One region of the Brucella sp. GW823-FHT04E01 genome, then DNA from elsewhere that is predicted to be linked to it. Evidence: riboswitches for the same ligand, from Rfam matches in the RefSeq annotation. Region 1 holds a riboswitch; the other holds the start of a gene.

Region 1 (11,298 bases):
CGGCTCTTGTCGCGATCATCGGCAGCAAGGCGAAAAGGATCGAGGAAAAGGCTGAGCGCACTCAGCGTAAAGCCCGGTAGCGCAACAATGCCGACCGATAGCCTGCGCTGCGGGGCATCCGTTGTCGCTTGAAGCTTCCCGTCCTGATCCCGTTCGATTCCAGTTGTCACTTAGGTCGGTCTCCTCCACCCAGAACTATATCTGCTCGGAGGAGGCTAATACAGTCAACGAAAATGCTTGGAAAGCTTCAACTGCTGCGCCTGATAGTTGGAGCCGAGGTCGACACCGTAAAGCGCAGATGGGCGGTGCAGCATGTGTTCGTAAACCAGACGCCCGACGATCTGCCCGTGCTCCAGAATGAACGGAACCTCATGGCTGCGAACTTCCAGAACGGCGCGGCTGCCGGTTCCACCCGCAGCGCTGTGCCCGAAACCCGGATCGAAGAAGCCTGCATAGTGAACTCGGAATTCGCCAACCAGCGGATCAAACGGCGTCATTTCCGCCGCATAAAGCGGGGGAACATGCACGGCCTCGCGTGAGACGAGAATATAGAATTCATCCGGATCCAACACGAGTTCGCGCGCGCCGCGATCATAGATCGGTTCCCAAAAGTCGAGAACGTCGTGCGCTGCGCGCTTGTCCACATCGACCACAGCCGTATGGTGCTTGCCGCGATAGCCGATCAGCCGGTCAGGACCGCCCGAAAGATCGACCGAAAGGGCGATGCCGCCGCCGGAGATATTCGGCATTTCCGCAGCAACCAGTGTTTCGGCATGATGCAGTGCGGCGAGTTCAGCTTCGTCGAGCTGGGCCCGCCCCTTGCGGAAGCGTATCTGCGACAGGCGCGATCCCGTGCGCACGACGATCGGGAATGTGCGTGGGCTGACTTCCAGATAAAGCGGGCCATTATATCCCGCAGGCACCTTGTCGAATTCCTGCGCTCCGTCCGCGATAACGCGGGTGAAGATATCGAGGCGTCCCGTTGAACTTTTCGGGTTTGCCGATGCCGACAGGTCCGCCGACAGCGCCAGCCCTTCGAGGAGCGGAACGATATAAACGCAGCCGGTCTCAAGAACTGCCCCTGCGGTCAGGTCGATCTCGTGCAGTTTCAGTCGTTCCAGCTTTTCCAGGACCGGTGTGCCTGGCCCCGGCATGAAGGAGGCGCGGACACGATAGGCCTTTGCGCCAAGCCTCAGATCGAGGCTTGCAGGCTGTATCTGATCGGGATCAAGAGGGCGTGGAGACGCCAGCAAACCGCTTTCAAACAGCGCGGAAATATCCGCATCCGCCAGAATTCCAGCATCTTTCTGCATCATTACCCCGATACTCCGTAGCCTAAAGCACGTCGTGCTTTATCGTGTTCAAGCGACATGCTTTAATCTCTTGTTTTCACGCATGTCTTTATCCCGAAACCGGTTCCCACTTTCGGGAGACATGCTGTAAGCATTGCTTGACAAAGACCATTGACTGCTCGCGGCGTCAATGCCAACCCTTCCAGCAGCTAGAAACCGGGTTTTCCGCAGGAATCCAAGCATTATCACGGCATGCGGGATGCGCTTTTCCCGAAAAGGGGCGGTTTCGGCATTGACGGCTCTACTCAACAGGCATAATGAAAATGTGTTCCGTGGTGATTTGGCCGGCCGGCTTGCAGCCACGTTAAAGAATTCGCTAAAAAAGGCCGCGGTTCGTTACCGGCCTTTTGCGTGTTCGCAAGGCCGGTTTTTTATTGGCCGCCGAGGCTCGACTATCCTGCCCCGGCCGACCAGCTTTCGACAGGTTGGAAAAATGACGACTGAGAATACCCGCAAGTTTCGCCCTGCAACTGAGCTCGTGCATGCCGGATCGTTGCGTTCCGGATTTGCCGAAATGTCAGAAGCAATGTTCCTGACACAGGGCTTCCTCTATCCGAATGCCGAAGCCGCCGAAGCGCGCTTCAAGGGCGAGGATCCGGGTTTCATCTATTCGCGTTATGCCAACCCGACCACCGACATGTTCGAAAAACGCATGTGCGCGCTGGAAGGCGCCGAAGAAGCCCGTGCAACCGCATCCGGCATGGCGGCGGTCGCAGCTGCGATCCTGTGTCAGGTGCAGGCGGGCGATCACGTGATTTCTGCCCGCGCCGTTTTCGGCTCCTGTCGCTACATCGTAGAGACTATCTTGCCGAAATATGGCGTCGAAATCTCGATTATCGACGGCTCCGATATTGAAAACTGGAAAGCGGCTGTTCGCCCGAACACCAAGGTCATGTTCCTTGAAAGCCCGTCCAATCCGACGCTCGAAATCATCGACATTGCTGCCGTTGCACAGGTCGCCAATGAAGCGGGCGCCAAACTGATCGTCGACAACGTTTTTGCCACACCACTTTTCCAGAAGCCTCTGGAGCTGGGCGCGCATATCGTCGTTTACTCTGCGACCAAGCATATCGACGGTCAGGGACGCTGCCTTGGTGGTGTAGTCCTCTCCGACCGCGAATGGATTGAAAACACCCTGCAGGATTATTTCCGTCACACCGGTCCGGGGCTCAGCCCATTCAACGCGTGGATCATGCTGAAGGGTCTTGAAACACTGGCCGTGCGCGTGCGCCAGCAGACGCTATCGGCGACTGCGGTTGCCGACTTCCTCGCAAACAAACCGGGCGTGAAGCGCGTGATCTATCCGGGACGGGCAGACCATCCGCAGGCCGACATCATCGCCAAGCAGATGACCGGCGGCTCGACCCTCATTGCTTTGGAACTTGACGGCGGCAAGGAAGCAGCCTTCAAGTTCCAGAACGCGTTGCAGGTTTTCAGCATCTCCAACAATCTGGGTGACGCAAAAAGCCTGATTACTCACCCGGCAACCACGACGCACAAGAACCTCAGCGACGAGGCGAAAGCTGAACTCGCTATCTCGGACGGCCTCCTGCGTATCTCGGTTGGCCTCGAAGATACGGATGATCTCGTCGAGGATGTAGAAGAAGCGCTGAAGGCCGCGCGCTAAGCAAACACATAGCTATATTGTGGCATTTAGGCTGCAAACAAAGGCTAAAACTGAGCATTTGCCGGAACATTTCGGCAAATGCCGTTCATTTGACGTGCCGAATTGTTGACCTCCCCCGCAACTTTAGCGATAGGTGGGGCGAACAACGGTGCCCATGAACAGAATCGGCAAACCGTTCAATGCAAAGCATCATTGCGATCCGGTTTTATCTGATCTCAAGGTGCCAAGGCCGATGTGAATGTAGGGCGGGTGCGCATGTACAGAGCGGTAACGCGGGGGATCGAAGTTTCGGTCGAACCTTTCTATTTGGAAGACCAGTCCGAGCCCGAAGAAAACCGTTATGTCTGGGGCTATCGTATAACGATTGCCAACAACTCCACGGAAACCGTACAGCTTCGTTCGCGTTACTGGCAGATTACCGATGCGAACGGGTATGTCGAGGAAGTGCGCGGGCCGGGCGTGGTCGGCGAACAACCAACACTCGAACCAGGCGACTCTTTTCAATACTCATCGGGCTGCCCGTTGACCACTACATCGGGCGTCATGGTCGGGCGCTATCAGATGCAGGGCAACGGCGGCAGTTTGTTCGAAGTCGATATACCCGCTTTCTCGCTGGATATTCCGGAACAAAGGCGAACTTTAAATTAGGTTGGTCATAAAAAATGGCTCGCCACCAGTGGTAACAAGCCATTTTCTCAGCTGTAATAAAGCCTAGGACTTTGGCGCGAATTCCGCCGGATCGAACTCATAGCGTTTCGAGCAGAACTCACAGGTCACGGAAATCTTGCCGTTGTCCGCACTCTCTGCAATTTCCTCGGCTGTAAAACCTGACAGCACACCGGAAATTTTGTCCCGCGAGCACGAACACTCGTCCAGCACAGGCACAGAGTCGAAGACGCGCACGCCGCGTTCATGGAACAGACGATAAAGCAGCCGCTCGGAGCCGACCTGCGGGTCCGTCAGTTCAGAACTTTCGATCGTTCCAACCAGCGAACGGGCTTCGTCCCATGCGTCGTCTTCGGGATGAAAGGCGACTTCGGCTTCATCCTCATCACCGCCTGGCAGGTCGGGGATGCGTGCACGCAGTTCGGATTCCGGCAGGAACTGAATGATCAGCCCGCCAGCACGCCACTGTTCCACTGGCTTACCATCAGCACCGCGTTCGACAAGCTTGGCAACGCTCAGTTTCAGATCAGTCGGAATCTGTTCCGACTGACGGAAATAGGTCGTGGCGATTTCTTCCAGCGTCGAACCATCAAGCGCAACAATGCCCTGATAGCGCTGAGTATAAGCGCCCTGATCCACCGTGAAGGCGAGTGTGCCCCGTCCAAGCAGTTCCTCGGGCTTCGTCTTGTGGGCGGCAACCGCCTCCTTTAACCGTTCCTCGTCGAAACGTGCATAGGCGCGCACCGAACGCGGCGTGCGGAAGTCGACCACCAGCATGTCGACGGGACCGTCGGACTGCGTCTGGAAGATGAACTTGCCTTCAAATTTGAGCGACGTGCCAAGCAATACGGTCAGCACCGTCGCTTCCGCCAGCAGGCGGGCCACTTCTTCCGGATAGTTATGGCGTTTCAGAATGCCGTCGATACTCGCGCCAAGCTGAACCGCGCGACCACGCACGTCGAGTCCTTCCACCTGAAAGGGCACAACGGCGTCATCGCCTGCGAAGTCGAAATCGCCCAGATTGACCTGGATGTTCTCGACTTCGGTATGCTCATTGCTGGTCTTGTCAGCCAAATTATGCTCCCAGATCGCGGCTTTGCAGACACCAGGCCAGAATGGCTTTCTGGGCATGGAGCCTGTTTTCCGCTTCATCGAATACGACCGATTGTGGTCCATCGATCACTTCATCCGTCACTTCCTCGCCGCGATGTGCAGGCAGGCAGTGCATGAAAAGCGCCTTCGGATCAGCTTTTGCCATCAGTCGCGCATTGACCTGATAGGGCATGAAAACGTTGTGGCCGCGGGCATGATCTTCCTGCCCCATCGAAACCCACGTATCGGTCACGATGCAATCTGCGCCGTTCGCCGCTCTTTCCGGATCGATGGTAGACATGATGCTCGCGCCATTCGCTTTCGCCCAATCGACATATTGCGACTTGGGTTCACTGCCTTCCGGCGTTGCGATATTGACGTTGAAATCAAAACGCGCCGCAGCTTCAACCAGCGAGTGGAGGACGTTGTTACCGTCCCCCATCCAGGCAAAAGTCTTGCCTTTGATCGGGCCGCGATGTTCCTCATATGTAAGAACGTCAGCCATGATTTGACAAGGGTGCGTATCGTCCGTCAGTGCATTGATAACCGGAACAGTTGCATATTCGGCAAGTTCCAGCATGCGTTCATGCGATGTGGTGCGGATCATGATCGCATCAACATAGCGCGACAGAACTTTCGCCGTATCGGCGATGGTTTCACTGCGCCCGAGCTGCATTTCCGAACCGGTCAGCATGATCGTCTCGCCGCCAAGCTGGCGCATGCCGACATCGAACGACACACGCGTGCGCGTGGAAGGCTTTTCGAAGATCATCGCAAGCACCTTGCCTGCGAACGGTCGTTCGATTTCTCCCGCCTTCAGGCGCGCCTTGCGCGCCTTGGCGTCTTCCATGATAGCGCGAAGTTCCGATGCCGGAACAGCAGAGAGGTCGATAAAGTGTTTGATCCCGTTATCGCTAGCCATGATATCACGCCGTCTTGCTGATCGGATTTGCAGTTGCGAGCCGTTCGACCGCCGTTTCAATGCGCTTCAGCGCTTCACGCGCTTCTTCCGGCGTCGTAACCAGCGGCGGAAGTAGACGAACGACATTGTCGCCAGCGCCGACGCTCAGGAAATGCTCGTCACGAAGGGCCTGAATGAGACTGGTATTCGGCACAACGCACTTGATGCCGATCAGCAGGCCGCGGCCACGGATTTCGGAAACAACACTTGGGTAGCGGTCAACGATGGAAGCAAGCCCCTGTTTCATGACCAGAGCGGTTGCCTGAACATTTTCGAGGAAACCGTCAGCCAGAACAACATCGAGCACGGCATTGCCGACGGCCATGGCCAGCGGGTTGCCGCCATAGGTCGTGCCGTGAACACCAGCCGTCATGCCCTTGGCCGCTTCTGCGGTCGCGAGACAAGCACCCATCGGGAAACCGCCGCCGATGCCCTTGGCCACAGCCATGATGTCCGGCTTGATACCAGCCCACTCATGCGCAAACAGCTTGCCCGTGCGGCCAACGCCGGTCTGCACTTCGTCGAGGATCAGCAGAAGACCCTTTTCATCACAGATCTGGCGCAGCATGCGCATGAATTCTTCAGGGAAACCGCGCAAACCGCCTTCGCCCTGCACGGGTTCAAGCAGGATCCCTGCAGTCTCATCGGTGATAGCGGCACGCAATGCCGCTTCATCACCGAACGGAACCTGATCAAAACCGTCGACCTTCGGGCCAAAGCCTTCGAGATATTTGGCCTGACCGCCAGCGGCAATCGTGGCCAGTGTGCGGCCATGGAAGGCGCCTTCAAAGGTCACAATGCGGTAGCGTTCCGGGTGACCGCTTACATATTGATAGCGGCGCGCGGTCTTGATCGCGCATTCAAGGGCTTCAGCGCCGGAGTTGGTGAAGAAGACCTTGTCGGCGAAAGTGCTCTCGACAAGACGCCGTCCTAGCTTCTCCTGCGCCGGAATTTCGTAGACATTCGACAGATGCCACAGCTTTTCCGCCTGGGTCTTCAGCGTTTCCACCAGATGTGGATGCGAATGGCCAAGCGAGTTCACAGCAATGCCGGCAGCAAAGTCGAGGTAACGTTCGCCGCTTTCGGTAATCAGCCAGATGCCCTCACCTCGCTCGAAGCGCAGCGCCGCACGATTATAGGTGTCGTAAAGCGGTTGCACGGTCGTAGCGTCGGTCATAGCGTCAGGCCTCCAAAGCCTTTTTTGCAGCTTGCACGGTCGCACCGGCAAAGCTGTGTTTCCCATAAACAGTCCTCAGGCACTCGAAACGGTTCCCACCTTTCGAAAAGCGCCCAATATTCCATCCCAGCTGCCGCGAAAATATAATGAGACATGAGGGAATGGCCCAGATAGCTCATGCTCCTCGCCTGAGCTTCCGGCAGAAATAAAAAACCGCCCTCAGGGCGGCATATTTATCTCGCGCGTATATTGGCGTTCACAAAAAAAATGTCAATCAAAGCAAGCAAGGTTTGCAGGCCATCTTTCGGCATGAGTTCATGCATTTTCTCGTTCTTGTAACATTCGCCGGTCGAAGGTGACTTTACGCGAGCATCCACACTCTATAGAGAAAGGCCTCTCCTCGGCTGAGGCTGCCAGACGGCATATCCGCTTCGCAAGTTCGCGATGTTCCATCCTGAAACAATCCGGGTTTTCAGTTCAGAACCAATTGCGTGCAAAATTTCGGCGCTGGATCAAAGAAAAACCGTCTTTGGCACCCAAGTTGGGGAAAACCATAAAAATGGAATCTGCCTGACAGGGCTATCCCTTGTCATGGAGTCGTTGGATATTGTAGTTTCTTTTTAGAGATTAAAGCTACATTTCGTGCGGCGGACCTAGTCACCCGGATAGATATGGTGTTTGCGCTTGGAGCAATCCGAGAACACTGGCGGATTCCGGATAACGAAAATGATTGGAGCCCAGGGCGATGAACTGGACAGACGAACGCGTCGAACTACTGAAGAAACTGTGGAGCGAAGGCTTGAGCGCAAGCCAGATCGCAGCACAGCTTGGCGGCGTGAGCCGTAATGCAGTGATCGGCAAAGTGCACCGTTTGAAGCTTTCGGGCCGTGGCAAAACCACGACCGCTGCTCCACGCAGCAAGAAGGTCAACACGGTTGCCGCAGCGCCACGTCCTGCAGCACAACATTCAACCGGCGTGCATACGACGACGATGCGCACGGCTACGGTCACCAAGACGGTTGGTGCTACTGCACTTCAGATGGACTACGCCGTAGACGTCGTTGCGGAAAGAGTGGTCAAGCCGGCTTCAGATGTAGTGGTGCCTATTTCGCGCCGTCTCTCACTGCTGCAGCTGAGCGAACGTACCTGCAAGTGGCCGATTGGCGACCCGCTGAACGAAGACTTTCATTTCTGCGGCCATGAATCCGGTGAATCGAGCCCATATTGCAGCTATCATTCGCGTCTGGCTTTCCAGCCGACTGCGGAACGCCGTCGGGCTCGTTAAGACGAATACGAGAATGAGATTATCGGGCCCCGAAGCGAAAGCTTCCGGGGCCTTTATTTTGGTCCACACACGCCTTGTCCCGAAAGCCACCCCACAATTTTCGGGGCGCGTTCTATTTCAAAGTGGACTTGTAAACTTCCAGCGTGCGGTCAGCGATCCCGCTCCAGCTGTAATCCCGCGCGATCCAGTCGATCATTTCTTGCGACTGCTTGCTGGTCAACGGGCTATCGATCTTCTGCCGCAGCGCATCCTTCAATGCATCGACATTGCCAAGCGGAAAGTAACTCTCCTCTGAAAGCCCCACTTCGACATTGGCAGTAATATCGCTTGCGAGTACGTTCAAGCCATACCCCATCGCCTCCAGCAGAGCGATCGGCATGCCCTCGTGGCTGGATGGCAGAACGAACAATGCCGCCTGACTGAACAAGGCTGACAGCTCTTCTCCCTGAAGTGCGCCCGTCAGCACGACACCTGGCACAGCATCAGCCCTTGCGCGGACGGCTCCGGCATATTCAGCGGTATATTCCGCCGAACCGATCAGAGCCAGTTTCAAAGAAGAATCGGAAAGTTTTGCAAAAGCCTCGATGAGATCGAGTTGACGTTTCTCTGGAACAATCCGTGCCACAAGAGCGATATACCGCTCCGGTAACAGGCCGTGCTTCTCCAACCACGTCTTGTCTCGGCAGGCAGGACGCAGCGTGACGCCGTTCGGGATAAATGTGATCGGCACATGGAAATGCTGTTGCATGGTTTGCGCGATGTCGTTGGACACAGCGATACGTGCATTTGCAAAACGCATCCCGCACCATTCGCCAAGCTTCAGCATCGTGCGCGCAAGACGCCCCCACTTCTGACGATTATAGTCAAATCCGTGGTGCGTCACGACCGTGCGCACCCCCAGCAGACGCGCCAGCGGAACAGCCAGAGCCGGACCGATTGCGTGAATGTGCAGAACATCCGGACGTTTGAACCCTGCCCGCAGCACGCCCAGAACCGTATGGACAATCGCCTCGAATTTCATGGAAGTCGGTGCCCAGATCGGCGTTACCCGCACACCCTCCCATACATAAGGCTGTTTCTTTTCAAGGTATGGGCGACGTCCGATGACCTCGACATCCCAGTCCTTTGTCACATAGAGCCGGGCGAGCTCCTCGACATGTTTTTCCACTCCGCCTTGTACGTTTGGAACACCGCGTAGACCCAGCATCATGACGCGAGGTCGTTTGTCGTTTCGGACCATCAAAGCGCCCCTAACTCGGCATAAAGTTCCAGCGTGCGGTTTCTGTATGCCTGTGGCGAGAATTCATTACCGGCCCAGACCCGGCCTACATTCCCCATCTTGCGCCGCGCCTGCGGAGATAATCCCGCAAACTCGCCAAGAACCCGGGCGAGATCATCTATATCGCCTGCACGGGAAACCATTCCGGTCTCACCTTCGATGATCATTTCGGGAATTCCACCAATGTCTGCGCCAATCACCGGCACCCCAAGCGCATAGGCTTCCAGAATACTGATCGGGGCATTTTCATACCATTCAGACGGAAGAACGAGCGCCTTTGCTTCTCCGATCAGCCTATGCAGTCGTTCACCCGAGACATAGCCTGCGAATGTGACATCGCCGCCCGCCTCAGTGGCAATCGCTTTCAGTGATTGTTCTTCAGGCCCGGTGCCTGCAATAACAAGTTTCTGCCTCGCAATCGCCGCTGCACGAATGAGGGTACCGATCCCCTTTTCCGGCGCCAGTCTTCCGACATAGGCGAAGTAATCGCTCTCATCTGCGTAAGGTTTCAGATCGTCCGTATGGGCGAAGTTGGGAATATAGACCAGCTTTTCTTCAGGCCAGCCCCATTCGGCAAGCTTGGCAATATAGAAGCGGCTCGGCACAACGATGCGGTCAAGCGTATTGCGGTAAAGACCAAGCATGCGATGAATGGCTGTTTCAACGAAAACCAGCCCGCTCAGCGCCGTGGAATCCTTGATGCATTTATGAAGCGCCACATTATAAATGCGCCCGCCCTTGCAGCGCTCGCAAATCTGGTTGTGTGACAGCATTTTATAGGCCGGACAGGCCAGCTTCAGGTCGTGGGCTGTCATGACCGTCGGGATACCCGCGTCCTTCAGAACCGGGAAAATCGACGGTGACAAATGATGATAGATATTATGTGCATGCGCGACATTCGGACGAAAACGTTCGATCAGCGCCTTGATCCGGTCGCGCGCTTCCCATGAATAGATGATCTTGCCCGCTTGCACGAACTTTGTGAGCGGGCTGCTTTCCCGGCCATACTCAATTTCCGAGACGAAATAGGAAGACCAGTCGGATGGGAAATTATCCGGATGCTGCATGGCAAAAGGTGCCGTTTGCCAGCCGATTTCAGAAAATAGTTTGATGTGGTCGAGAAAAACAGTTTCGGCGCCACCGCGCCGATAAAAGTAATTGTTGATCGCCAACAGGCGATGTTCTTTATCATTTAAATGCGTCAAGCAGCACCTCGTTGAGCACCAAGGCGCGCCAATGCTTCGCGGACAGAAAGAACAGCCGCCCCACTTTTCACCGCATGAGATACGAGGCGCTCAAAGGTTTCAGGCTTGCACCCGAACTCGGTCGGCGTATCGCTGACATCATGCGTATAGAAGACAAGCCAGCCGGGATTTGCATTCAGATCATCGATCCAGCGAGTCTGGCGCGCAGCGTCATCGTCAGGCTGCCTGATCTCCACCGCCTGCAGAAAGGCAAGGTCGATCATGCCGCGATTGATGCGGTTGCCACCTCCGCGGCATGTAGAGAAACGATCAGCAAAGAGCCGCCGCGACATCATGGAAGATGCGCAGTAGGGATAAGCGAAATTGCGCGCCTCGACACGATCAGGCTCGAACACATCGAGATAGGCGGTGTTGCGATCTAAATCGGCCACTATGTTCTGCGCCCCGACATAAGGAACCTTGAGATGATCATAGGTATGGCAACCCAATTCATGTCCGCGCTCGACCAGTTTCCGGCAGCCTTCCTGTGTGATCAGGTTCCTTTTGGCTTCTTTCGTACCAACCAGGTTGCCTGCAATATAGAAAGTGCCATGAACCCCATGCTTGTCGAGAATGGCAGCCCCGGCGCTTTCGGCCGTATCAGGCACATCGTCA
Region 2 (11,298 bases), on a different contig from region 1:
CAATCAGATTGTTGCCCACCTGTGGCAACGCATTGCGGACGGCCTGCGGCACGATGATGTAGCGCAGCGTCTGACCGCTGCCGAAACCCAGCGAACGGGCACCTTCATTCTGCCCCGGATCGACAGTCAGGATCGCGGTGCGGAAGATATCCGAATTATAGACCGCAAAATGCAGGCCAAGGCCGATGATGCCAGTCCATACGGCTGGAATGTTGATGCCGATCTGCGACAGGCCGTAATAGAGCAGGAACAGCTGCAGAAGCAGCGGCGTGCCCATGAACAGCCAGATGAAGAAACGGACAGGGTAACGCACCAGCCAGTTGCCATAGAGAACGAGCAAGGCAAAAGCGATACCGCCGAAGAAGCTGACGATGGATGAGGACACGGCGATGATGAGCGTCCACCAGATGCCGGTCATCAGAAGTTCAGTATAGGGCGGGACGATAGAGAAATCGAGTTGCATGGGATCACCGCCTATTTGAGTGCATAGCGGGCTTCGAGGAAATCGACGAAGCGTGCAACGATATAAATGAGGACCATGTAGATGGCCGCGGCGATGCCGAAGATTTCAAACGGACGATAGGTCGAGCCGATGAAACGTTGAGCCGTGTAAGTCAGTTCGACCACGGAAATCGCGGAAACGAGAGCAGACCCCTTGATCAGCATGACTGTATTGACACCGAGCGAACGGATCATGAGCCGCGCTGCCTGCGGCAACACCACAAAGCGCATCGACTGTCCGTTGCTGAAGCCAATGGAACGGGCGGCTTCGTTCTGCCCGGTATCGACCGTCAGAATGGCGCCTCGCATGGCTTCGGCGTAATAAGCGCCGATATTAAGGCCAAGACCAATGGCACCGGCTGCGAATGGTTCGAGATTGATGCCGATCTGCGGGCCGCCGAAATAGAGAACGAAAAGTTGCAGAAGGCACGGCGTGCCGCGAAAAACGCTGACATAGGCTGTACCGATAAAACGCAGCGGCCAGAAACGCGATAATTTTGCAGATGTGGCAAGCGCACCGACGCTCAACCCGATCAGAATGGCAAGCGCCGATATTTCGACGGTAACCAGGGCGGCCTCCAAAAAATATGGAAACACGTCCACCATCAAAGAGAAGTTCATTATCTCCCCTTTCCTGTCTGGAAAACCAAGCCGGAAAGAAATGTTGCCGGGACAATTGCGTTAATAGCTGTCCCGGCTCGGGGTTTCATGCGGTTAGCGGATGTCGCGACCGATCCACTTGGTCGAGATTTTCTCGTAGGTACCGTCCGCTTTCATGTCGTCGAGAGCCTTGTTGATCGCATCCTTAAGCTCAGGGTTACCCTTGCGCAGAGCGATGCCGACATTGTCGGTGCCCTGAAGTTCAGGCGTATCGAGCTGACGAACCTTTTCGCCGCTTTCCTTGATGGCGATCAGGATCGGAATGTCATCCGATGCAATGGCGTCCACGCGGCCTGAACGAAGCTCAAGCAGTAGTTCCGGGATGCCCTTATAGGTACGGACGGTCCAGCCACCCTGCTCGCGCGCCCACTTGTCGCTGGTTTCACCAAGCGTCACGGCAATGGTCTTGCCCTGTTTCAGTTCGTCCATGGACTTCACCGGCGAGGCTTCCGTCACGAAAATTCCACGGCCACCGCGATAGTAAGGGCCTGCGAAATCGACAGCCTTTTCGCGTTCCGGCGTGATGCTCATGCTGCCGACGACCACATCGAACTTGCTCGCACGCAGGCCTGCAATGATGCCGTCGAAAGCGGTGGTCACGACAACCGGCTTTACATCAAGGCGCTTGGCAATTTCGGTGCCGATATCGACGTCGAAACCGACCACCTGGTTCTGACCATCAACAAAACTGAATGGCGGGAAAACACCGCTCATGCCGATGCGCAATTCGCCACTTTGCTTGACCTTTTCGAGGTCGTCCGCATGAGCGGGAGCGAGCATCATCAGCGCACCGACGCCAGCGGCAATGAGCGAAGACAGAAGGGTTTTCATTTCATTTTCTCCTAAGTGATCGTATCGCGATCACGGGCGATGCCCGTTCCGAGCGCCCGGCTGGACGCATCTTTCCAGATCGTCGACGCCCGACGGGCGACGGCAAATTTCTTGGGAAAACAGATTCGGAACAGGCAAGAACGATATGCTCTGGTTACCCAGGAGCGGGAGAAAGAAAAGCTCCATCGATCCACCTCCGAAATTCCCCTTGCCGGTTGCGTTGCTTGCTTATCCGGCTTGTTTGTTTTCAAGCACGCTAACGGAGCAAAGGATCAACGAAAACGTCAATTCTGTATAGAAATGTCCAGCAATCTGCGATAAACGCAATCAAACTGACGAAATCGTCAAATGGCGGTGTGGTGATGGATGATCTGGATCAACGATTAATATCGGAACTGCGCATCAATGCGCGTGCGTCCATTCCGACTCTCGCCAGCATTTTGGGTGTGGCGCGGGGCACGATCCAAAGCCGGATGGAGCGCCTGATCGCATCGGGCGTCATTGCAGGCTTTACAGTCAGATTGAAGGATCATGGTGCCACCGACATGATCCGCGGCATCATGATGATCGAATTGACCGGGAGAAACATCAAAAGCGTGATAGCGACTTTACGCAAGAACCCCGGCTTTTCCGCGGTGAACACCACGAATGGTACGTGGGACCTGATCGCCGAGATCGAAGTCCCCAACATGAATGAATTTCACCGGCTGGTAACAGGTATCCGCGCCATGGACGGGATCGCGAAATCCGAGACACACATCTTTCTCGGACCCGCCTGAACCTTCGGCTGCCTATTCCGCCGCTTCAGCCACATAACCGAACTGCATGATGGCATCCGGCGCAGCAACACCCGGCAGAATACGACCGTCATTCACCGGCGCGCCCATCTGGGTGGTCATGGGAATGACGCCCGCCCAGATTGGCAGGGCATAATCGGCATCGTCATCCTTCGGCGGACCGGAGCGAACCTTTGCTGACGCTTCATTCAGTTCCAGTTCCAGAAGCATGGTGGCCTTCAGCTCCTTTGCCATCATCGGCCGCAGGCTTTCCCAGCGACCCGGAAAAAGGCCGTTTACGAAGCTGCGCAAGTGATGTTCCTTCACCGCGATGTCCGAAACTTTGCGCGCTGTCCCGAAAGCCATGACCGAACGGTAATTGCAGGAGTGGTGAAACGCCGAGCGAGCGAGGACCAGCCCGTCGAGCAACGTAAAGCTTACGCACACTTCTGCTTCGTCGCAGCTTTCCAGCATACGACTGGCGGATGATCCGTGCCAGTAAATGAAATCGCCTTCACGCCAGACCAGCGTGGGCGTGACATAGGGCGTTCCGTTGAACACATAGGCCACATGCGCCAGAGGCTGCGCATCGATGATTGCGTGAACCGTGGCTGCGTCATAGGCACCGCGCTCATGCAAGCGTTTTACACGGCTGCGTTCTGAAGGGGCTGTCGTCATGGCCGATTTTTCTCCTTTGTATTCGGCCAAACTGCCCTCATAGTGGCTTTGAGAAAATAGCCACTTTAAGAGAATACTATGATGCCAATTTCGAATACACTTCCAGAATTCGGGATTGATCGCTCCAGCGATGTCTCGCTGACCGCCCAACTGGTTGATCAGATAAGACAAGCGGTTTTAGCCGGACGCCTGAAACCCGATTCAAGATTGCCGTCTACCCGCGCCTTATCTCTGGAACTCGGCCTGTCACGAACAACCGTTCTCGCGGCATTCGACCAGTTGATTGCCGAGGGCTATCTCGAAGGACGTCAAGGTTCCGGAACCCATGTCACCGCCGAACTTCCCGACACCAGTCTGACAGTCGACCATCCGCCCCTCGACGCGATAGTCCAGCCGCAGTTACATCAAGAGGAAGCCAAACCTTTTCATCTTGGTGTATTTGATAGTGATCATTTCCCACACGACGAGTGGGGGAAGCTGCTCGGGCGCATCTGGCGCAACCCATCCCCTGAGCTGCTAAGCAGTGATGATGTGTTCGGCTTTCATCCTTTGCGATCTTCACTTGCCCGTCATTTGCACGAGTGGCGCGGGATGATTGTGTCACCAGAGCAGATTATCATTACCGGCGGCAGCGCGGACGCTCTTTCCCTCATTCGGGAGGCCCTGTTTGTACCGGGTGACAGACTGTGGATGGAGGAACCGGGCTACCCGCCTGCGCGCAAGATCCTTGGCGTCAATGGCCTTGACATCATTCCCGTCCCCATTGATGGCGGGGGTCTCGATGTTTCGACCGCGCGAGACAAGGCCAACAATGCGCGTGGAGCGTTTGTCACACCGGCACGGCACCACCCGACAGGCGTGACCATGCCATTAGGGCGCCGGCTGGAGCTGCTTGCCTGGGCAAGGGAACGCGACGCCATCATCATCGAGGACGATTATGACAGCGAGCACCGTTATGTCGGCCAGCCATTGCCATCTCTGATGTCGCTTGATCCAGATCGCATCCTTTATATCGGAAGTTTCTCCAAGGTCTTTTCGCCACTCCTGCGGCTCGGTTTTCTGATTGTACCGTCGCACATGACCACTCGATTCAGGGCGCTGCGACAAACCTTGTTCCCAGCGCCATCGCCCTTGGCCCAACCGGCATTGGCCAGTTTTATCGAAACGGGAGCCTTTGCACAGCACATCAGGCGCATGCGGCGCATACATGCATCGCGGCGGCGTAAACTGATTGCAGCACTGGCGCCCGGAGAGCCGGAACTGTTCCAGATTGAGGCCCCTCCTGCCGGGCTTTCATTGCTGCTGGCTTTGCCAGACGGGAAAAGCGATACGCGCCTTGCCACTGTTCTCGCAGATGCTGGTATCGAGGTTTATCCGCTATCAACGCTCTATACAAAACTGACGCCACGTCAGGGGCTTATCCTCGGATTCTCAGGATTTGATGAAACCGCATTGGAGAATTCGGCAACAGCGCTGATAAAAATTCTTCAACAATCGAATTAGAGAATGTGCATTAGCAATTTCGTAAACTTTGGATTCAGCATTTCCCGGTAAGCTTTGATTAGCAATTAGCTCGGAGGGAGCGTTGCAGCCCATTTGTTTTGCGTTACGGGTGCTCATGCGTTCTTCGGTTGTATCAGTCATTGCCCTTGCCTGCGCCGCTTTGACGGGCTGTACGTCAAGTTCGGGCATCGACAGCATTATGCTCCAGTCGAAGACATCGGCTGAGACCACAAGTTCGGTGGCTCGCCCGGTTCCGCCCGCCCCCTTGAGCGAAATGGCGAGCGCACCGCAGCCGATGCCAGCTGCCGAGCAGGAAGAAGTTCTGGCTTGGGCCGGCCCCATTCCGGATGCGGGTCCGTTCAAGGCAGAACCGCCTGCTCCCGTTACACCGCAACCGCAGTTGCAGGAACGCCCTCAGGTGCGCATCTCTGTTCCAAAGCCGGAAGTCGCAGCCTATCCGCCGGTGCGCCTCGCACCACAGGAACGATCGAAAGTCTACAGCCACCGCTTTCGTGATGCGAAACCAATCAATTTCGGACGCTCATCGCCGCGCAAGCTGGCAGTGCACGGTGTGGACGTCTCCCGCTGGCAGGGTGATATCGATTGGGTGAGACTGCGCACGCAAGGTGCAAACTTCGCCTACATCAAGGCGACCGACGGCGGCGACCACCTCGATCCCATGTTCCGCAAGAACTGGCGCGAAGCGAAAGCAGCGGGCATCAAACGCGGTGCATACCACTTTTTCTACTGGTGCCGCGTGGCAAGCCAGCAGGCCGATTGGTTCATCCGCAATGTTCCAAAGGAAGCCGATGCGCTTCCACCTGTCATCGACGTAGAATGGAACGGCGATTCCTCCTGCAAGCGTCGGCCTTCTCCGGCGCAGGTGCGGGAAAAGATGCAGGTCTTCATGGACAGGCTGGAGCAGCATTATGGCAAGCGGCCAATCATCTATACAGCTCCGGACTTCTATGACGATAACCTGAAAGGTGCCTTCACCAACTATCCATTCTGGCTGCGTGCCGTTGCCCAGCATCCGTCGAAGGTCTATCCGGGTCGCCCATGGACCTTCTGGCAGTATTCCGGGTCGGGTCTGTCGCAGGGCGTGAACGGTAAGATTGACCTGAACGTTTTCCACGGCTCAGAGGACGACTGGCACAGATGGCTGGCGCGTGCCGCCAGCTAAACAGCAAGAAACTGGCCAGAAGCCGGTTTGGATGTTATGAAGTTATATCAGGGATAACCGAAGCTTTGCCTCGAAACCCGGCATGCAATATCGCCATGCCGGGCCATTTGCTGCCCGCATGGTGTTACCATGAAAGGGAATGGCAAATATGGACATCCGGTTATTTGTGCTGGCGCTGGCAACCTTCGTTACCGGCACCGCCGAGAACATTATCGTCGGCATTCTTCCGGGCATCGCACCCGGTTTGAATGTCTCAGTCAGTGCTGCTGGGCAGCTCACATCAATCTTCTCGATTACCTTTGCGCTTACCGCTCCAATGGCACTCGTTCTCACAACGCGCTTCGAACGGAAAGCCATCCTCGTCTTCGCCTTGGGCGTTTTCGTCGCAAGCAATATCATCGCGAGCATTAGCTCCAATTATGCTGTCCTGTTTATCGCGCGCATCGGCATGGCCTCCGCAAGTGCAGTCGTCTGCCTGATTGCCACCATGCTGGCGACAGAGCTGGTTAGTCCCGCAATGCGCGGACGCGCCATCGGGATCATATTCATGGGTATAAGCGGATCGATGGTGGCCGGTGTCCCCACGGGAATGATTGTCAACGATTGGCTGGGCTGGCGTGCGGTCTTCCTGTGCCTGGCACTGGCGGCAGCTTTGGTGCTGCTCCTGTCGTTGCTTTCCCTGCCCCGTGCAGGACGAAGCCTGCGTGGCTTGCCACCTTATATGCCGCACCTGAAATCCTTTCGGCTGGTATCAGCACAATTGGTTTCCATCCTGATGATCGGCGGTCATTTCGTCTTGTTCGCCTATCTGTCACCCTATCTTCTGGAGGCTGTCCACATCTCTTCACAGAAAGTCATCTGGGCGATGGTGGCGTTCGGCATGGCCGGAATGACAGGCGGTTATCTCGGTGGTTTGCTCGTCGACAAGTTGTCGCCTCGGCTGGCTATCGTGCTGACGCCGCTCCTCTATTTGACGGCGTTAGCAACGATACCACTTGCAACAGGGTCCAGCACTATTTTCGGCGCGGTACTGATGATCTGGGCTTGTATCAGCTGGATGATATCACCCGTCGTTCAGAGCTTTCTCATCACGACCGATCCCGCAACGGCAGATGCCGGTGTCGGGATCAATCTATCTGCCATGCACATAGGCGTAGCGCTTGGCACGGCCACGGGCGGACTTGCTTTACGGCACTGGCACTTGCAAGCCCTGCCGTGGATCGGATGCATTCTGGTCGCGCTTTCCTTACTGTGTGCCCTTAACGCTTCCCGATATTTTGCAGGTCGTAAGGCGTCGATTGATACATCTCGTTGATCCAGTTTCCAAACAGAAGATGCGCGTGGCTGCGCCAGCGGTTTTCCGGCTGGCGCGTCGCGTCATCTCCGGGGAAATAGTTCGCTGGAACCTTTGTTTCAGGCTGAGCCTGAATGTCGCGGAAATACTCATCGGCAAGCGACGTTGTGTCGTACTCCACGTGATTGAACATATGCAGCGCGCGATGACGTGGATCGTCCAGCAGGCAAAGGCCCGTTTCCGGACTATCGACCAAAACCTTCAGCTCACTCTCGGCTGGAATGTCGCTCTTGCGCACTTCGGTCCAGCGTGAAACCGGGATTTTGAAATCATCCGAGAACCCGCGAAGGTAGGGAGACGACGGCGCAAGATTGCGCTGGCTATAGACGCCCGACGCCTTGCCCGGCAGCTCGTACTTGCCCATGCCGTGGAAATGATGGACCGCAGCCTGTGCGGCCCAGCATATATTCAGTGACCGGTGCACATGGGTCTGCGTCCAATCGAAGACACGCTGCATCTCATCCCAATAGGTGACTTCCTCGAACTCGAGGCGTTCGACCGGAGCACCGGTGATGACAAAACCGTCAAAGCGTTGGTCCCGCACCTCTTCCCACGGCTGGTAGAACGACAACATGTGATCGGCAGGCGTATGGCGCGCCACATGGTTGGTGATACGAACAAGAGTTAGCTCGACCTGCAGCGGTGTCGCGCCAAGCAGACGCGCAATCTGCGTCTCTGTCGTGACCTTGTTCGGCATCAGATTGAGAAGGCCGATCTTCAGCGGACGAATATCCTGACGAATGGCATCTGCTTCGCGCATGACCATGACGCCCTCGGCCTGGAGAACACTGGTTGCTGGCAGATCGTCAGGAATTTTAATCGGCATGTCGCGTCGGTCCCTAGTTTATGTTGGGGGAGGACGCGAGTGGCTTTATCCGTATATTTGCCGGTTTGGCCACATCCTCTCTTTACAGAGAGTACCACCTTGCCCGGAGAGGCAGGTTGGCGTTGGGCGTCTCCCCAACTCTTGATGTGATGTCACTTCTACTCAAACTCTTTCGGGGTGGCAATAGGGTTTAAGTGTCGCCTTAAAGTGTATGAGAAATTTCCATTTCTTTTGCCGATCAGTTTATGAATGTTGCACTCAGCGACTTACAAAATTTGGAATGAACGTCCTTCAAATTTTTTCTATGGCGGCTTTCAACGCGCTTACACGCTGAACTGATGTCCGAAATGATTGTTCTGCGGCAAAACCGAAAGCGATAGCGCGAGAATCCTTCTCTTCGACCGGGACACGGCATGAAGCATGAATCTCTGCCGCGCCCGTTGCCTCCACGATCCGTCTCGCATTCTCCGCGTTGACGCCGCTGCCGGGCATGATGCGGATTCGGCCACCAGCCAACTCAGCCAGCACCCGCAGATTATCCAACCCCTTTTCCGCAGTTTGTGACAGACCAGACGTCAGAATGCGCTCGAAGTCGAGTGCAATTGCTTGCTGTACGGCAATCTCCATATTCGGAACGAGATCGAATGCGCGATGAAGCGTCGTTCCAAGGCCTTTTGCTTCTGCAACCAGTCTTTCCAACATGGCGACATCAAGAGAACCGTCGCTCAGCGAAGCTCCAATGACAACACCGGCCAAACCGGCATTTCTGGCATTACGAATATCCGACACCATGATGGCTTCATCTTCTGTCGAAAAGCAGAAATTGCCCGCGCGCGGTCTGATCATTGCGTAAACCGGGATTGGCGCTTTCAAGGCAAGCTCCATCAATCCCAGCGAAGGCGTCAAACCACCAAGCTCAAGCGCAGAACAGAGCTCGATACGATCCGCACCACCTTCTATTGCCGACCGCAACCCTTCGGCGCTATCTACGCAGACTTCAAGTAACACGCTCACGTCTGATGCCCCAATATTGCGGCCCCAACCAAACCGCCATCACTGCCGAATACACCCGGAACGACCAATGGCTGGTTCATTTTCCGCAAAATTCTGGCCCTGACGGCCGTATCAAGTGCGGAGATCAATTCGGAAGCAGTAGCAAGTCCACCACCAACCGGAATAATCGACGTGCCTGTTATGTTGACGACGGCTGCAAGCGGATCGGCAACCAGCTGGAGATAAGCGGTAATCGTCCGTCTCGCCTCCGGTCTGCCTTCCAGCCATTCCTGCAGGACCGCATGGCTACTCGCATCTATACCGTTCAAAAACTGGTGCAGTTTTTCGATCCCGCGCGCGCCGCCAATCGTATCGACGCAACCGCTCTGGCCGCAGCCGCAATCGAAGCGAGGAACCGACACTGTTTGTCCGTCTATTTCTACATACGTGTTGAGGATCGGGCCATGCCCCCATTCGCCAGTCAAACCGGCTTTACCGCGAACCAATCGACCGTCGATAACAAGCCCGCCGCCAACACCTGTGCCCAGCACTGCGCAAAAAACTATGTCGTGCCCCTTACCGGCCCCTTCGATAGCTTCTGCAAGGGCCAGACAATCAGCATCATTGGCGGCGATCACCTGTCGCTCCAATCGCTCGCCGAGTTCAAGGCTTAATCTGTGATCGGTGATGCAAGGAATGTTCGCCGAGAAAGCGGAACTTGTTACTGGATCAACCAATCCAGCGATGGAAAGTGCAAGTGGCCCCACCTCGTCCGATGCGCGGGTTCGAAGCACAGTTTCCAATGCGCCCCCGAACTCATCCCAACTGCTTGCAGGGGTCGGCAACTTTTCAAGAAGTTCGATGTGTCCCGGATGTACAGAGCGGGCCAGCCGAATGAAGGACCCACCAACATCCGCGGCAAAAACAGTACCTGCCTGCCGAGACTGACGCATCCTTCTGTCGTGCATGATCGATCTTCCGCCGATACGTTTCGATGGTCCAACCAATCATCGCAAATGTATCGGCAGTCAATCGCAAGGCGCAATTATCCTACGGTTTTGGCGCCACGAGCGAGATGTTCACACCTTGCGGATCCTTGCATTGAACAACCCATTCCCCGTTCGGCACTTCCATCGGCTCTTGCAAAACCGCTCCGCCGAGAGACTTGACCCGGCTGGCAGCATTCTTCACGCCATCGACCATGAAATAGAAACCCCAGCCAACAGGAGTGCCGGGAGGTGCGGTCATGATACCGCCGTGATCGGCGCCATCGACACTGAACACCTTGTAATTGCCCATAGGCCCCATGTCGAAATTTCGTGAGAGCTTCCAGCCGAAAACTTTCTCATAGAACGGAAATACCGTCTCGCAGTTTTGAGCATACAGTTCATGCCAGCCCGGATGCCCCGGTTTGCGCGAACCGAAGTCAGCCGGTGGCGGCATGTCGTCTTTCGGTTCAAAAAGTGCAAAGATACCACCTTGCGGGTCCGAAACGATCGCAAACCGTCCAATGTCCGGGATATCCTGCGCTGCTCTGAGCACCTTGCCACCTTCAGCTTCAACCTTTTTGGCATATTCGTCTGCATTTGCGACACCGACATAACCGATCCAGCCGGGTTCGCCTCCGCAATCTTCCTTTGGCATATCCGCCATCGACATCATGCCTGCAATCATGCATCCGGGCACTTCGAACAATGTATATTTCATGCCGGGAACCCCGGCATCTTTCGCTGTCCAGCCGACAACTTTTGTATAAAAATCCTGTGCGTTGTCAGCATCTGTTGTCATAAGTTCGTACCAGACGAACGGAGAAGAGCCGTTTTTCATTGAAAGTACTCCCTTGGATTTATTTTACGGTTGAATGATCAGCCGCAGCAGCTGTGCTTGGAAGCCTGTGCTTCATACTCATCATGCCGTTTGACGAAATGCATCGTGCCATTTTCATTCCGGCCCTTGGGGGCTCGGTCGAGGATCATCAAAGTGCCTATCCACT

The links. A riboswitch is a leader RNA that binds a small molecule or an ion and turns the genes downstream of it on or off. The one in region 1 is predicted to bind S-adenosylmethionine.
Region 2: it holds a riboswitch for S-adenosylmethionine, as region 1 does, so the genes downstream of both, metA (homoserine O-acetyltransferase MetA) here and AC1RHM_RS16370 (O-succinylhomoserine sulfhydrylase) in region 1, are expected to answer to the same signal.

Annotation. Positions count from the first base shown of each region.
Region 1 is NZ_JBXAIK010000004.1:245,660-256,957, forward strand. Features, by position in the region: gene AC1RHM_RS16360 (GlxA family transcriptional regulator) at 1-170, opposite strand, end outside; gene AC1RHM_RS16365 (2'-deoxycytidine 5'-triphosphate deaminase) at 225-1,316, opposite strand; SAM riboswitch at 1,615-1,694, shown strand; gene AC1RHM_RS16370 (O-succinylhomoserine sulfhydrylase) at 1,786-2,979, shown strand; gene apaG (Co2+/Mg2+ efflux protein ApaG) at 3,235-3,627, shown strand; gene AC1RHM_RS16380 (Hsp33 family molecular chaperone) at 3,691-4,719, opposite strand; gene argF (ornithine carbamoyltransferase) at 4,721-5,659, opposite strand; gene AC1RHM_RS16390 (aspartate aminotransferase family protein) at 5,664-6,875, opposite strand; gene AC1RHM_RS16395 (GcrA family cell cycle regulator) at 7,621-8,160, shown strand; gene AC1RHM_RS16400 (glycosyltransferase family 4 protein) at 8,273-9,400, opposite strand; gene AC1RHM_RS16405 (glycosyltransferase family 4 protein) at 9,400-10,644, opposite strand; gene AC1RHM_RS16410 (polysaccharide deacetylase family protein) at 10,641-11,298, opposite strand, start outside.
Region 2 is NZ_JBXAIK010000003.1:778,125-789,422, forward strand. Features, by position in the region: gene AC1RHM_RS14035 (amino acid ABC transporter permease) at 1-463, opposite strand, end outside; gene AC1RHM_RS14040 (amino acid ABC transporter permease) at 475-1,122, opposite strand; gene AC1RHM_RS14045 (transporter substrate-binding domain-containing protein) at 1,216-1,992, opposite strand; gene AC1RHM_RS14050 (Lrp/AsnC family transcriptional regulator) at 2,355-2,771, shown strand; gene AC1RHM_RS14055 (pyridoxamine 5'-phosphate oxidase family protein) at 2,784-3,446, opposite strand; gene pdxR (MocR-like pyridoxine biosynthesis transcription factor PdxR) at 3,525-4,949, shown strand; gene AC1RHM_RS14065 (glycoside hydrolase family 25 protein) at 5,065-6,132, shown strand; gene AC1RHM_RS14070 (MFS transporter) at 6,272-7,447, shown strand; gene metA (homoserine O-acetyltransferase MetA) at 7,392-8,312, opposite strand; SAM-I-IV-variant riboswitch at 8,356-8,465, opposite strand; gene AC1RHM_RS14080 (copper homeostasis protein CutC) at 8,604-9,326, opposite strand; gene AC1RHM_RS14085 (ROK family protein) at 9,323-10,273, opposite strand; gene AC1RHM_RS14090 (VOC family protein) at 10,356-11,132, opposite strand; gene AC1RHM_RS14095 (DUF899 domain-containing protein) at 11,171-11,298, opposite strand, start outside.